Regions from separate parts of the Luteimonas sp. TWI662 genome, predicted to be linked through region 2. Evidence: predicted binding sites of a transcription regulator. Region 2 holds the regulator's gene; each other region holds the start of a gene.
The links. Region 2 encodes HrcA, which represses chaperone genes, less so after heat shock. Its sites were predicted from a motif close to TTNGCACTCNNNNNNNNNGAGTGCNAA; they were not measured.
Positions count from the first base shown of each region.

Region 1: rpoH (RNA polymerase sigma factor RpoH) is a predicted target of HrcA. The motif match lies at 2,450-2,476, and genes of this name have one in related genera.
Region 3: groES (co-chaperone GroES) is a predicted target of HrcA. The motif match lies at 2,930-2,956, and genes of this name have one in related genera.

Region 1 covers NZ_JBDJMI010000013.1:736-5,922, reverse strand. Annotated here, with positions in the region: gene ABE488_RS10420 (TonB-dependent receptor) at 1-1,288, opposite strand, end outside; gene rpoH (RNA polymerase sigma factor RpoH) at 1,561-2,439, opposite strand; gene glnE (bifunctional [glutamate--ammonia ligase]-adenylyl-L-tyrosine phosphorylase/[glutamate--ammonia-ligase] adenylyltransferase) at 2,628-5,187, opposite strand, start outside.
Region 2 covers NZ_JBDJMI010000025.1:8,159-13,345, forward strand. Annotated here, with positions in the region: gene recN (DNA repair protein RecN) at 1-1,499, opposite strand, end outside; gene hrcA (heat-inducible transcriptional repressor HrcA) at 1,617-2,702, shown strand; gene grpE (nucleotide exchange factor GrpE) at 2,809-3,339, shown strand; gene dnaK (molecular chaperone DnaK) at 3,462-5,187, shown strand, end outside.
Region 3 covers NZ_JBDJMI010000037.1:9,042-14,228, forward strand. Annotated here, with positions in the region: gene ABE488_RS17020 (hypothetical protein) at 1-661, opposite strand, end outside; gene groL (chaperonin GroEL) at 819-2,459, opposite strand; gene groES (co-chaperone GroES) at 2,592-2,882, opposite strand; gene ABE488_RS17035 (acyloxyacyl hydrolase) at 3,110-3,595, opposite strand; gene cutA (divalent-cation tolerance protein CutA) at 3,777-4,115, shown strand; gene ABE488_RS17045 (protein-disulfide reductase DsbD) at 4,266-5,187, shown strand, end outside.

The DNA of each region.
Region 1 (5,187 bases), on a different contig from region 2:
AGTTGGAATTCGTGTTCTGCATTCGCCCGTACTGCAGCGACAGCGTGAGATCGTCGTTCAGGTAGCTGGTCCACTTCAGAATGTGGGTATCGCCACCGTTCTCCCTGAATTCCTTGCCGGTGTAATCGGTCTTGCTCGCCTGCGCATTTGCCGCGGTGCTGTCAAAAGCAGCGATGTAGTTGGTGTAAGTCTGCTTGCGGGTATTGTCGAAGCCGGTGTACTCGAGATGATTGTTGTCGTTGAGGTACCAGTCCAACTTGACCATCCAGTACGGCTGCTCGGACTTGTAGTCGTATGCGGTCGTGCCGAGCGCGCTGGTGTAGGCGCCGGTCGGCGAGGACGAATAGCCGCTACCGCGCACGCCATAGGAGGCCGCATCCCAGTTGCTGAATGACCCTAGCGCAAAGAAGAACAGCCGGTCTTCAACCAGCGCGCCACTGGTCCAGAAGCTCAGATTGTCGGAGGAGGACTCATTGCGATCATAAGAGCGCCAGATCGTGCCGTCCTTGAGAGTGACCGGGTCAGGCTGCTCCCGCAACGAGTTGGGGGCGAACGTGTAACTCACCCCTCCCTTGAGTTCGTTGCTGCCGCGCTTGACCACCACGCTCGTCACGCCGCCAGTGGAGAAGCCGTATCGGGCACCGTAACCACCGGTCTGCACATCCAACTGCTCGATGGCCTGGTAAGGCACCTCTGTGAACGAAAGGTTGTCGTACAGGTTAGTGACGTTGAATCCGTTGATGTAGTAGCTGTTCTCGGCTGCTGAAGCACCACCAAAAGATGCATTACCGAAGTACTCGCTGCTCGACGCGGTGCCAGGGGTCAGCAAGGACACGGCGGTGACGTTGCGCGCGACGGGCAAGGTATTGAGCTGTTCGGCGGTAAATGTGGTTCGGGTTTCGATGCTGGTCAGGTCGATGTTGTTGACGCCCCCCAGTCCACGCACGCGGACCGTGTCCAGGCTGGTCGCGTCCGCGGCCAGGGAGGTCGTGACCGCTTGACCAGCAATGACCGTGACCCGAGTGGTCCTGCCAGACACCGTCAGCTCATACTGCCCGGGAGGCAGCGCCGAAATGCGGAACCGGCCGTCATTGCCGACCACCGCCTCTCGGGTCGCGCCCGAAGCAAGACTCCGAACCTGGACGCGGCTCCCCGGATCGCCACCATTGCTGCCCAGGATGTCTCCCGAAGTACTTTGCGCCGTCGCCACCCCGATACAGGTCAGCAGCGCGATGCTCAATGCGGCACGTCGAAACACCGGTTTGGCGCGATTGTGGCACTTGTTCATTGCTTCTCCTCAGGTTGATGCGCCGGCATGGCCTGCGCGCATTCATGAACAAAAACAAAACCAAGGCAGAAGCTAGTCTAATAATTAACAGAAATGCAACAAAAAGACCTGCTGATCTATTGACTTTCCGACGAACGGTCGGGTTAAAAAGCACTGCGCATTCAGAAGGGTGGGGGCGGGTTTGTGGCCCTGCGTTGCAGAGCATGCGAACGCGCATACAGAAACGGCCCGCTTGCGCGGGCCGTCCGGGGTCCAGCATTGGCGAACAGGACTCAGGCCGCGAACAACGCCTTCATCTTCTTCAGCGCATTGGCCTCGACCTGGCGGATCCGCTCGGCGGACACGCCGTACTCGTCGGCCAGCTCCTGCAGCGTCACCTTGTGCTCGTCGTCGAGCCAGCGGCGACGGATGATGTCGCGCGAGCGGGCGTCGAGCTTGGCCATGCCTTCGCGCAGCAGTTCGAGCTGGTCGGCCTCGCTGTCGCTGCGCTCGTACGCCTGTGCCGGATCTTCGTCCTGTGCGACGAGGTAGGCGACCGGCGCCGGCGGCGCATTGTCGTCGTCCTCGCCCGCGGGCGCATCGAACCCGATGTCGCGGCCCGACAGACGCGACTCCATCTCCAGCACTTCGCGCTCCGAGACGTTGAGGTCGGCGGCGACGGTGCGCACTTCCTCGGCGTTGAGCCAGCCCAGGCGGGTCTTGCTCTTGCGCAGATTGAAGAACAGCTTGCGCTGCGCCTTGGTCGTGGCGACCTTCACGATCCGCCAGTTCTTGAGGATGAACTCGTGCATCTCGGCACGGATCCAATGCACGGCGAAGCTCACCAGGCGCACACCGACGTCCGGATCGAAGCGCTTGACGGCCTTCATCAGGCCGATATTGCCCTCCTGGATCAGATCGCCCAGCGGCAACCCGTAGCCGTTGTAACCGCGGGCCACATGGACGACGAAGCGCAGATGCGAATGGACCAGCTCGCGCGCGGCATCGAGATCGTCGTGATCGCGATACCTCTGCGCCAGCGCCTGCTCCTCTTCGACCGTCAGCACCGGAATCTGGTGCACGGCGCCGATATAGGCATCGAGCGAACCGAGCGGGCTGGGGATCGGCAGGCTGTTGGCAACCAGGGCGTGGGTCATGGTCTGCGTGCTCATGAAAGGGATGGTAGCAGTCTCCAGATATGACTGCTAAGGCCGCTGGAAGTTCCCGAGCGTTCCGTTTACGGAACGTCCAGCACTTCCTGGACAGGGATCATTCACAGAAGCGAGACAGCCCGCGGCACTGCTGCCAGCCGTCTCAGGAACTCGATCCTGCACCTAGGCGGGCGAATCCACGATGAAGATCAGGCCCAGCCGGCGATGCCTGCAATTGTCTCCCGCGCCGACGCCAGCGCCGGCGAGAGCGGTGCGATGCGCGGCCGGCGGTCGAGCATGCAGGTCAAGGCCGCCTCCAACAGGCAGGCATGGCCCTGGCGGAGCGCCTGACACTGGGCGGCCGGCAACAGACCCGCCGTGGCCGCGGCCTCGAGCAACGCCGGCGTGGCCCTGGGCGCGAGCAGTCCGGGGTGCGTCGCCGCCGCCTGCAGCACCAGCGACTGGGCCAGGAACTCCAGATCCACCAGCCCACCCTCGCCCTGCTTGAGGTCGAATCGGTCGGCCGTCGAACGGTCGAGTTCGCCGCGCATGCGTCGGCGCATCGCGGCGATCTCCTCGCGCAGCGCCGCCGGGTCACGAGGCCGGGCCAGTGTGTCGCTGCGGACGGATTCGAACGCCTCGCGCATCGGCGCATCGCCCGCGACCACGCGCGCGCGCACCAGCGCCTGGTGTTCCCAGGTCCATGCGCGCTCGCGCTGGTACTCCGCGTAGCTGGCCAGCGACGACACCAGCAGCCCCTTGCCGCCGTCCGGGCGCAGACGCACGTCGACGTCGTAGAGCCGGCCGCCGCCGGTGACCGTCCCCAGCAGGGCGACGATCTTCTGCGCAAGACGCGCCGCCCAACGCTGGGCATCGAGCGGCCGCGCGCCGTCGGACTGGGCATCGGCGGGCGCGTCGTAGAGGAAGACCAGGTCGAGGTCCGACCCGAAGCCCAGTTCCTCGCCGCCCAGGCTACCGTAGCCGACCACCACGAAACGGGCATCGGGCAACCGGCCATGGGCGCGCTCGAGTTCGCGCATCGCCAGTGCGAGCACCACCTCGACCACCGCGTCGGCCAGCCAGGCCAGTTGCCGGGTCGCCGTCGGCGGATCGAGCCGGCGGTCAAGCGTGGCCAGTGCGATCCGGAAGCTCAATTGCTGGCGGATCTCGTTGAGCGCGAGCAGCGCCGCTTCCAGATCGCGCTGCTGCAGCGCACGGCTGCACTCGGTCGCCAAACCATCGCGCTCGGGCAATGGCCCTTCGACCCGGGCGTCGAGCAGTTCGTCGAGTAGCAGGGGATGCGCGGCGAGGCGCTCGGCGAGGAAGGCGCTACGGGTCACCGCCTCCACCAGCCGCGCCAGCGCAGCCGGTTGCTCGTCGAGCAAGGCCAGGTAGCTCGCACGCCGCAGGATGTTGTGCAGCAGCGCCAGCAGGCGGCGCACCGCCTGCAGCGGCCGATCCGCCGGCGCAGAGGCTTGCAGCAGCACCGGCATCAGCCGGTCGAGCCGCGCGCGGGCATTGTCCGACAGATCGCGCACGCTCGGCGAGCGCGCGAAGTCGCGCAGTGCCTCGGCGACCTCGCGCGCATCGGCAAATCCGGCCTCGGCCAGTGTCTGCGCATCGCCGCCGTCGGGCAGCGCGCGCCACCAGGTCGCCAGATCGCTGTCGGTGTCGACGCTGCGCTGCTGGCTGCGGACCGCCAGCAGCGCATCGAACTCGTGCGCAACGTGGCCGCGCTCGCGCCGCAGCTCGGTCTCAAGCGCCGCCCAATGGGCGTACCCCAGACCGGACGCGATCCGCAGCCGGTCGAGCGGATCGGCCGGCAGCAGATGGGTTTGCGCATCGCGCAGCATCTGCAGCCGGTTCTCGACGCGGCGCAGGAACAGGTAGGCCGCCTGCAGCCGCGCCAGCGCCTCGTCGGCCAGTTGCCCTGCCGCATGCAGCGCGCGCAGTGCCGGCAGCAGCCGTCGCTCGCGCAGCGCCGGTTCGCGCCCGCCCCGGATCAGCTGCAGCGCCTGGGCCAGGAACTCGACTTCGCGGATGCCGCCATCGCCGCGCTTGATGTCGTCGGCCAGCTCCCGGCGCGCGACTTCGGCCGCGATCATGTCCTTCATCTGCCGCAGGCCGTCGAGCGCGCCGAAGTCGAGATAACGGCGGTAGACGAACGGGCGCAGCAGGTCGAGGAAACGCGCGCCTGCGGCGAGGTCGCCGGCCACGGGCCGTGCTTTTTGCCAGGCATAGCGCTCCCAATCGCGTCCCTCGCGCTGGAAGTACTGCTCCATCGCCGCAAAGCTCAACGCGATCCGGCCGGCGTTGCCGAACGGCCGCAGGCGCAGGTCGACGCGATGGCAGAAGCCGTCGCCGGTGATCTCGTCGAGCAGCCGCGCCAGTTGCTGGCCCAGCCGGGTGAAGTAGTCCTCGGCCGCCAACGGCCGCGCGCCGTCGCTCTCGCCGGCCGCTTCGAAGCCGTAGACCAGATCGATATCGGAACTGAAGTTCAGTTCGCCACCGCCGAGCTTGCCGAGCCCGAACACGACCAACCGCACCGCGCGGCCCTCGCCGTCGCGCACGACGCCGTGGCGATCGGCGAAAGCCTGTTCGAGGGCGTCAAGTGCGACCTGCAGGCAGGTCTCGGCCAACTGGGTGCTGCCGGCGAGCGTCGTTTCGACATCGTCCAGCCCATGCACGTCGCGCCAGATCAGCCGGGTCGAACAGGCCAGGCGATAGCGCCGCAGCAGCATCGGCCAGTCGCTGCGATTGCCGGCGTCC
Region 2 (5,187 bases):
TGCCCCTTGGAGGCGACCTGGGGCAGGTGGGTCACGCACAGCACCTGGCGGCTCGCGCCCAGGGCGCGCAGCTTGTGGCCGACGATGTCGGCGACTGCGCCGCCGATGCCCGAGTCGACCTCGTCGAAGACCATCGTCGGCACCGCGTCGTGGCCCAGCGCCGCGACCTCGATCGCCAGCGAGATCCGCGACAGCTCGCCGCCCGAGGCCACCCGGCGCAGCGGCCGTGGTGGCTGGCCCGCGTTGGCCGAGACCATGAATTCGATGCGCTCGGCGCCCTGGGGGTCGGGCCGGTCGTGCTCGACCGGCTCGAATGCAATGTCGAACGTCCCGCCGCCCATGCCGAGCTCGTGGATCAGGGCGGTCGTCGCCTTCGATAGCGCCTTGCCGGCCTTGCGGCGGGCTGCGCCCAGGCGGTCGGCGGCGGTGCGCCAGCGCGCGAGTGCGGCGTCGATCTCGTCGTCCAGGCGCGCCAGACGTTCGCCGGCGCCGTCGAGCTGCTCGAGTTCGCTGGCCAGCCGCTGCCGGACCTCGCCCAGCTCCTCGGGTGTGACCCGGTGCTTGCGCGCCAGGTCGTGCAGCCGGCCCAGACGTTGCTCGAGCAACTCGAGCTCGGCCGGGTCGATATCGAGGTCGTCGCGGACCTGCCCGAGCAGGCGGGTGGCCTCGTCGAGCTGGATCGAGGCGGCGTCGAGCATCGCATCGACCTCGCCCAGACGGGGCTCATGGGCGCGCATGCGGCCCAGGTCGTGGCGCAGCGCGTGCAGGGCCTGCGGCAGGCCGACCGCATCCTCGCCGCTCATCCGCGCCAGCGCCGCGTCGCAGGTCTGGATCAGGCCCGCCGCGTTCGCATGGCGGCGGTGGGCAGCGTGCAGGTCGGCGATCGCCTCGGGCTCGAGCCGCTCGCCTTCCAGTTCGTCGAGCTGATGGCGCAGCCAGTCGCGGCGCTCGCCGACATCGCCGATACCGATCAGCGCCTCGCGCTCGCCCTGCAACGCGCGCCAGTCTTGGGCGGCGCCGCGGACCGCGGCCAGCAGGGTGCCATTGCCGGCCTGGGCATCGAGCAGCGCCAACTGGCTGCCGCGCGCCAGCAGCGCCTGGTGTTCATGTTGGCCGTGGATCTCGACCAGACGTCCGGCGAGCTCGGAGAGCTGGGCGATCGTCGCCGGGCGGCCGTTGATCCAGGCCCGCGAGCCGCCGTCGGCGCGCAGCGTGCGGCGCAACTGGCAGGTGGCGCCTTCGTCGAACTCGTTGTCGCGCAGCCAGCGCAGCGCCGGGGCGGCATCGTCCAGCGCGAACTCGGCGTGCAGCTCGGCGCGCTCGGCGCCGTGGCGGACGATGCCGCTGTCGGCGCGCTGGCCGGACAGGAAGCCCAGCGCATCGACCAGCAGCGACTTGCCGGCACCGGTCTCGCCGGAGATGACGGTCAACCCCGGTCCGAACTCAAGGTCGGTGGCGGTGGCGACGGCGAAGTTGCGGATGGCAAGGTGGGTGAGCATCGGTGGAATTGTGCCTTGGCAGCCTGCGGTCGTGTAGCGGCGGCTTGATAGCCCCTGCGCGTCTCATCGGCTAAGACCGCGCTTGCATCGGTGGCGGCGGCGCCGTATACCGCCCGCATGTCGTCCGATGTCCGCCATCCGCTGGATCCGCGCGCCCGCCAGCTGCTGCGCACGCTGATCGGGCGGCATATCCGCGACGGCGAGCCGGTCGGTTCGCAGACGCTCGCCCGGCATGCCGGGCTGGACGTGAGCCCGGCGACGATCCGCAACATCCTGGCCGACCTGGAGGAGGCCGGGCTGCTCAGCTCCCCGCACACCTCGGCCGGGCGCGTGCCCACCGCGCAGGGCTACCGGGTGTTCGTCGATTCGCTGCTCCAGGTCAAGCCGCTGCGCGAGCAGGAGCTGCTGCGCTTGCGCGGGGAGCTGACCGGGGCCGGCGGGCACCAGTCGCTGCTGGGCAGCGCCTCGGAACTGGTCTCGGCGATGACGCGCTTCGTCGGGGTGGTCTCGGTGCCGCGGCGCGAGCAACTGGCGTTCCGGCACATCGATTTCGTGCCGCTCGACGGTCAGCGGGTCATGGCGATCATCGTCTTCGCCGACCACGAAGTGCAGAACCGGATCTTCCAGACCCGGCGCAGCTTCGACGCCGCTGAGCTCGAGCGCGTGGCCAACTACCTCAACCAGCATTGCGCCGGCCGGCCGATGGCCGCGGTGCGGGCGACGCTGGTCGAAGAGCTGCGCCATGCCCGCGACGAGATGGAAGCGTTGCTCGCGCAGACGATGGAGCTGGCCGAGCAGGCCTTGGTGCCGGCCGACGAGGATATGGTGCTGGCCGGGCAGAACCGGCTGATCGGGGTGCAGGACCTCTCGGACCTGGACCGGCTACGCGAATTGTTCGAGGCGTTTTCCCGCAAGCGCGAGATCCTGCAGTTGCTCGAGCGCACCCTGCACGCGCCGGGCGTGCGCATCTTCATTGGCGAGGAAACCGGCCTGGCGCCGCTGGAGGGCGTGTCGCTGGTCACCGCGCCGTACGCGGCGGGCGGACGGACACTCGGCGTATTGGGGGTGATCGGCCCGACCCGCATGGCCTACGACCGGGTGATTCCGGTGGTGCAGGCGACCGCGGACTTGCTGGGCGCCGCGCTCGGTGCTCACCCGTCGGCGGGCGAGGGCGCCGCGGGCCGTACGCCCGACGCGGCCTGAGCCGCCAGGCGCGACGCGCCAAATTCCCCGGCCGTGGCTTGAAACCGCGGCGGCCAGCCCCATAGCTGGGCGGGTCGGCGGCCAGACGCCCGCCCCGGAACCGGACATGACCCAGGAACAGCACGAGACGCAGCACCCCGAAATCCACGAGTCCGACGACCAGGCCACGCCGGTCGAGGCCCAGCTGACCGAACAGGTCGAGCTGCTGAAGGCCGAACTCGAGCAGGTGCGCGCACAGAGCCTGCTCGAGCGCGCCGACCTGGAAAACCAGCGCAAGCGCCTGGCGCGCGAGATCGAGACCGCACGCCGGTTCGCCAATGAGCGCTTGCTCTCGTCGCTGGTGCCGGTGTTCGATGCGCTCGAGGCCGGCTTGGCGAGTGCGCCGGAGAATGATCCGCTGCGCGCCGGCGTCGAACTCACCCTGCGCGAACTGGTCAAGGCGACCGAGAGCAATGGCCTGCGCGTGGTCGCCCCGGCGGCCGGCGACGCCTTCGACCCCGAGCAGCACCAGGCGATGAGCATCGTCGAGGTGCCGGGCGTGCCGCCGGGCGCGGTCGCCCAGGTCTTCCAGAAGGGCTACCTGCTCAACGAGCGCCTGCTGCGCCCGGCGATGGTGGTGGTCGCCAAGGCCGACTGAGCGCGCGCCGCGCCATCGCGCGTCACACCGCTTGAACGCTGTGTTGCGCGCCCCCAGATACCCCGCATCGACGGCCACGCCGCCGTCCCCGCACAACGACATTTCCTAGAGGAAGCATTGCAATGGCAAAGATCATCGGCATCGATCTCGGCACGACCAACTCGTGCGTGGCGATCATGGACGGCGGCAAGGCCAAGGTCATCGAAAACAGCGAAGGCGACCGCACCACGCCGTCGATCGTCGCCTATACCAAGGACGGCGAGGTGCTGGTCGGCGCCTCCGCCAAGCGCCAGGCCGTCACCAACCCCCACAACACGTTCTTCGCGGTCAAGCGCCTGATCGGCCGCAAGTTCAAGGACGCCGAGGTCCAGAAGGACATCGGCCTGGTCCCCTACAAGATCCTCGAGCACGACAACGGCGATGCCTGGGTCGCGACCAGCGACGACAGGAAGCTGTCGGCGCAGGAAGTCTCGGCGCGCATCCTCGAGAAGATGAAGAAGACCGCCGAGGACTACCTGGGCGAGAAGGTCACCGAGGCGGTGATCACGGTGCCGGCGTACTTCAACGACAGCCAGCGCCAGGCGACCAAGGACGCCGGCCGTATCGCCGGCCTCGACGTCAAGCGCATCATCAACGAGCCGACCGCGGCCGCGCTGGCCTATGGCCTGGACAAGAGCGGCGGCGACCGCAAGGTCGCGGTCTACGACCTGGGCGGCGGCACGTTCGACGTGTCGATCATCGAGATCGCGGAAGTCGACGGCGAGAAGCAGTTCGAGGTGCTGGCCACCAACGGCGACACGTTCCTCGGCGGCGAGGACTTCGATGCCCGCGTCATCGATTATCTGGTCGAGGAGTTCCAGAAGGATCAGGGGATCGATCTGCGCAAGGATCCGCTGGCGCTGCAGCGCCTGAAGGATGCGGCCGAGCGCGCCAAGATCGAGCTGTCGTCGTCGCAGCAGACCGAGGTCAACCTGCCCTACGTCACCGCCGACGCCTCGGGTCCGAAGCACCTGAACATCAAGCTGACCCGCGCCAAGCTCGAAGCGCTGGTCGAGGACCTGATCAAGCGTTCGATCGAGCCCTGCCGCATCGCGCTCAACGATGCCGGCCTGCGCGCGTCCGACGTCAACGAGGTCATCCTCGTCGGCGGCCAGACCCGCATGCCCAAGGTGCAGCAGGCCGTTGCCGACTTCTTCGGCAAGGAGCCGCGCAAGGACGTGAACCCCGACGAGGCGGTCGCGATCGGTGCGGCGGTGCAGGGTGGCGTGCTGGCCGGCGACGTCAAGGACGTGCTGCTGCTCGACGTGACCCCGCTGAGCCTGGGCATCGAGACCCTGGGCGGCGTGTTCACCAAGATCATCGAAAAGAACACCACGATCCCGACCAAGGCTTCGCAGACCTTCTCCACCGCCGACGACAACCAGTCGGCCGTGACCGTGCACGTGCTGCAGGGCGAGCGCGAGCAGGCCCGCTTCAACAAGTCGCTGGCGCGCTTCGACCTGACCGGCATCGACCCGGCGCCGCGCGGCATGCCGCAGGTGGAGGTGTCGTTCGACATCGATGCCAACGGCATCCTGCACGTGTCGGCCAAGGACAAGAAGACCGGCAAGGAGCAGAAGGTCGAGATCAAAGCCGGTTCGGGCCTGTCGGATGACGAGATCCAGCGGATGGTCGCCGATGCCGAGGCGCACCGCGAGGACGACCGCAAGTTCCAGGAGTTGGTCGCCGCGCGCAACCAGGCCGATGCGCTGGTGCACGCGACCCGCAGCGCGATCAAGGACAACGGCGACAAGGTCCCCGGCGATGTGATCGGCAATGCCGAGGCTGCGATCGCCGAGGTCGAGACCG
Region 3 (5,187 bases), on a different contig from region 2:
GCGCCTGTTCCCGGATGTGGGCCGGCATCGCGATCTCGAAGTCCAGCGCGCCCTCGCGCAGCAGCGCCACGTCGCCCACGCGCAGGGTCGCGTCGGGCATGCGCAGTGTCGAATGCCCGACCGCCATCGGCCCGCCCTGCAACTGCTTCTCGAACACGAATCGGGCGTCGCCGTGCCCGGTCACGCGGGCCTGGTAGAAATCGAAGCGCAACAGGCTCGGCGTGGTGATCGCATCGAAGCGCAACGTCCAGGGCTTATGGCCCGGTCGCACAGTGGTCGGCATGTCGTGCGGCGTGCGTGCGACGTGGACCGACACATCCTGCGCGCGGATGGTGCCGAACGCGACCTCGCGCCACAGCAGCGGCAACAGCTTGATCCGGCCGTCGGCGCGCGGCGTGGCGGCGGTCCACAGATTGGTGCGGGCATGCCCGCCCATCACCACGTCGCGCGCGTGGATGTGTCCGGGATACAGACTCATCGCCCAGGACCACTGCGCGTGGTAGCGCTCGGGCTTGCGATTGACCAGGCGTTCGCCCAGCGCGCTGTTGAGCAGCACGTTGGCCGCGATCAGATACAGCAGATACAGCGCCACGAGCAGGGTCACGCCCAGGCGCACCCCTCGCCGGTGCGCGCGGAGCCAGGAGGCGATCGTGGTCGTCATGGCGACAGCATCGCCGATGGCGGGTGACGGCGCCCAACACGCGACGCCGACGGGGCGGTGGCGCCATGCCGCCACTGCCCCAGGAGGACCGGCCCAAACAAAAAGACCCCCGCTTGCGCGGGGGTCCGGGGTGTCGCGATACGACGCAGGCGCTGGATCAGAAATCCATGCCGCCCATGCCGCCCATGCCACCGCCAGGCGGCATCGCCGGCTCGTCCTTCTTCGGCAGCTCGGCGACCATGGCTTCGGTCGTGATCATCAGACCGGCGATCGACGCGGCGTTCTGCAGCGCGGTGCGGGTGACCTTGGTCGGGTCCAGGATGCCGAACTCGACCATGTCGCCGTACTCGCCATTGGCGGCGTTGTAACCGTAGTTGCCGGTCCCGCCCTTGACGTTGTTGACGATGACCGACGGCTCTTCGCCGGCGTTGGTCACGATCTCGCGCAGCGGGGCTTCCATCGCACGCAGCGCGATCGCGATGCCGTGGTTCTGGTCTTCGTTGGCACCCTTGAGATCGGAGATCGCAGCCAGCGCGCGGATCAGCGCGACGCCACCGCCGGGGACCACGCCTTCCTCGACCGCTGCGCGCGTGGCGTGCAGGGCGTCTTCGACGCGGGCCTTCTTCTCCTTCATTTCGATCTCGGTCGAGGCGCCGACCTTGATCACCGCCACGCCACCGGCCAGCTTGGCCACGCGCTCCTGCAGCTTCTCGCGGTCGTAGTCCGAGGAGGTCTCCTCGATCTGCGCCTTGATCTGCTTGATGCGCGACTCGATCGAACCGGTGTCGCCGGCGCCGTCGATGATCGTGGTGTTCTCCTTGGAGACCTGCACCTTCTTGGCGCGGCCCAGGTCGTTGATCGTCGCCTTCTCGAGCGACAGACCCACTTCCTCGGAGATCACGGTGCCGCCGGTCAGCACGGCCATGTCTTCGAGCATCGCCTTGCGACGGTCGCCGAAGCCCGGCGCCTTGACGGCCACGACCTTGACGATGCCGCGGATGGTGTTGACGACGAGCGTGGCCAGAGCCTCGCCCTCGACTTCCTCGGCGACGATCAGCAGCGGCTTGCCGGCCTTGGCCACGCCCTCGAGGACGGGCAGCAGGTCACGGACGTTGGAGATCTTCTTGTCGTGCAGCAGGATGAACGGATCGTCGAGATCGGCGGTCTGCGACTGCTGATTGTTGACGAAGTACGGCGACAGGTAGCCGCGGTCGAACTGCATGCCCTCGACGACGTCGAGCTCGTTCTCCAGGCCCGAGCCTTCCTCGACCGTGATCACGCCTTCCTTGCCGACCTTCTTCATCGCGTCGGCGATGATCGTGCCGATCGACTCGTCGGAGTTGGCCGAGATCGTACCGACCTGGGCGATCGCCTTGTCGTCGGCCGTCGGCTTGGACAGGTTCTTGAGCTCGGCGACGGCGGCCTGCACCGCCTTGTCGATGCCGCGCTTGAGGTCCATCGGGTTCATGCCGGCGGCGACGGCCTTGGAGCCCTCGCGGATGAACGCCTGGGCGAGCACGGTCGCGGTCGTGGTGCCGTCACCGGCGTTGTCGGACGTCTTGGAGGCGACCTCCTTGACCATCTGCGCGCCCATGTTCTCGAACTTGTCGGCCAGTTCGATCTCCTTGGCGACGGACACGCCGTCCTTGGTGATCGTCGGCGCGCCGAAGCTCTTTTCGAGCACGACGTTGCGGCCCTTCGGGCCGAGGGTCGCCTTGACGGCATTGGCGAGCACGTTGACGCCGCGCACCATCTTGGAGCGTGCGTCTTCGCCGAAGCGGATTTCCTTAGCAGCCATTGAAAACTCCGGAATTGAAATAGGGGATTAGGGATTTGGAAAAGCGCAGGACGCGGACGATTCGCGAGGCGCGAAAATGGGCGTTGACCGCCTCGATTCCCCACTCGCGAGGCCTGACGCCCCCGCTTTCGATCAGCCAACGATCGCGAGGATGTCGTCTTCCTTCACGATCTTGTATTCGATGCCCTCGGCCTTGTAGGCGCTGCCCGAGTACTGACCGTAGATCACGATGTCGCCGACCTTGACCTTCGGCGCGCGCACGCTGCCGTTGTCCAGGGCCTTGCCTTCGCCGACGGCGACGACTTCGCCCTTGGTGGGCTTTTCCTTGGCGTTGTCCGGGATCAGGATGCCGCCGGCAGTCTTCTCTTCGGCCTCGACGGGCTTGACCACGACGCGGTCGTACAGCGGCTTGAGATTGCTCATTCCAACCCTCTCTAAGTGATTGATTGTGAAGAAAACGGGCCCGAATTCTAGCACTCGCCCATGGGGACTGCCAGAACGCGCGGCGCACGCACCCTGGCAAGCCAGGGACGCGACGGGAGATGGGTGCGCGCTGCGGCTTTACAAGGGGCCGCGCAGAAAAATCTTGAGGCCGTTGAAACGCGAGACCCCGGCGCAGCGCCAGGGCCGGTGTGCGTTCCAGCAGTGGTTCAGCGGAAGCGCCAGGCGGCAACGAGCATCGTCTCGCCGTCGTTGGGCTGCTTGATGCTGGCGTTGGAGATGTGGCGGGCCAGCAGCGAGAATCGCTGCCAACGCCAGCCGATGGTGCTCACGAACTGCGGATTGCCCGACAGCGCATCGGTCTCGCCGATCTGCACACCAACGCCGAAGCCGGCGGTGAACCCATTGTCGCGCTCGTAGCGTGCGCCACCATGGATCACGCCGGTGTCCTCGTCGAGATCGAAACGGGTATCGCCGCGCGCTTGGATGTAGACGCCGCCCAACTCCCAGCGCAGCACACCATGGGCGGTGCGCCGCCACTCGGGCAACCACGCCAGAGTGACGACCGCGGTAGTCTCATTCTCGCGCGTGGCCGAGGCGCCGACGCCGACATCGATGGGGGAAGCCGCCTGAGCGGCAAGCGGCGCGGCCAGCGCGAGACCGGCAGCGAGAACGAAAGACGAGCGAAGGCGCATGGTGGACCGCCGAGACAGCGTAGGGGGGGAGGAAAATTAAGTATACCGGCGAGTTCACTAATCGTGATCCGCGTGGACTGCCCACCAGCGGGATAGACCATCCCTGACTGGCCAACGCAGCGTCGCGCCGGCGTCGTGCATACCGCGTGCACGATGGACACCGAACCGATACCTTGGCCGGATGCCTGTGCTGACTTGCCTCAACAGCTGCCCGGACGAGGCCACGGCCCAGCGCATCGCACGCGCGCTCGTCGATGCCCGGCTCGCCGCCTGCGTCAGTTTGGTCCCGGGCGTGACCTCGATCTACCGCTGGCAGGGCCGAGTCCAGACCGATGCCGAGGTCCTGCTGGTGATCAAGACCACCGCAGACCGACTCGAGGCGCTGACCGAACGGCTGCGGGCGCTGCATCCTTATGACGTCCCCGAGCTCGTCGCGCTGCCGGTCGCCGGCGGACTGGCCGATTACCTGCACTGGGTCGAGGCCGAGACCGCACCGATCGAGGCCGGCGACGCGGACTGAACCTGGCGTTGGGCATCGCGCGGGGCGGCCTGCGATACTGCCGCGATGCGTACGTTCTTCCCCGCCTCGTTCCTATCCCAGGCTGCGCCCCTCCGCCGCCAGGCGTCCCGCACCTGGCATGGCCTGCTCGCGGCTGCGCTACTGGGCACGATGTCGCCCGCCGCTGCCGTCGACTTCGACGATGTGCTGCCGGTCGATGACGCGCTGGCGCTCTCGGCCACGGCGGTCGCCCACGACCGGATCGAGATCCGCTGGAAGATCGCCGACGGCTACTACCTGTATCGACACCGCACCGCGGCCCAGGTGCCCGACGGCAGCTTCGGTGCCGGCACGCTGGCGCTGCCCGATGGCCACCGCCACATCGACGAATTCTTCGGCGAAGTCGAAACCTACCGCGATCGGCTGATCGCGACCCTGGACGGACACCCGGCCGCCGGCACACGCCGCGTCGCACTGCAGGTCAAGTACCAGGGCTGCGCCGACGCCGGCATCTGCTACCCCCCGCAGACCCGTACCCTCCAAGTCGCCCTCCCCCAACCAACACCCGGGTCAGCGTCGGTTTTCTCGCGAACTGATGCGACGGCGCCTGCTGCAAAAAGCGACACTGACCCCGGTTTTGCGGCGCTGGGGCGGGCGCTGTCGGGGACGGGCGATGCGCTGCCCGCCGAACGCGCGTTCGCCTTCGAGGCGATTGCGCAGGATGGCGACACCATTCTGATGCGCTTCACCCCGGCGCCGGGCTACTACCTCTATCAGGACCGCAATCGCTTCACGATCGAGGGGGCGTCGGGTCTGCGCGCCGGCCAGCCACGCTGGCCCACCGGCAAGGCGCATCACGACGATCATTTCGGCGCGGTGACCGTGTACTTCGACCAGGTCGACGTGCCGCTGCCGGTGCTGCGCCGTCGACCCGATGCCGCCGACGTCGAGGTGGTGGCGACCTTCCAGGGCTGCCAGACCGATGGCATCTGCTACCCGCCGATGACCCGTCGCGTCCCGGTGGCGCTGCCTGCGGGCACGACGACGGCCGCTGCGGCCACGCCGGCTGCAGCCCCCCCGGTCGCCGATGCCG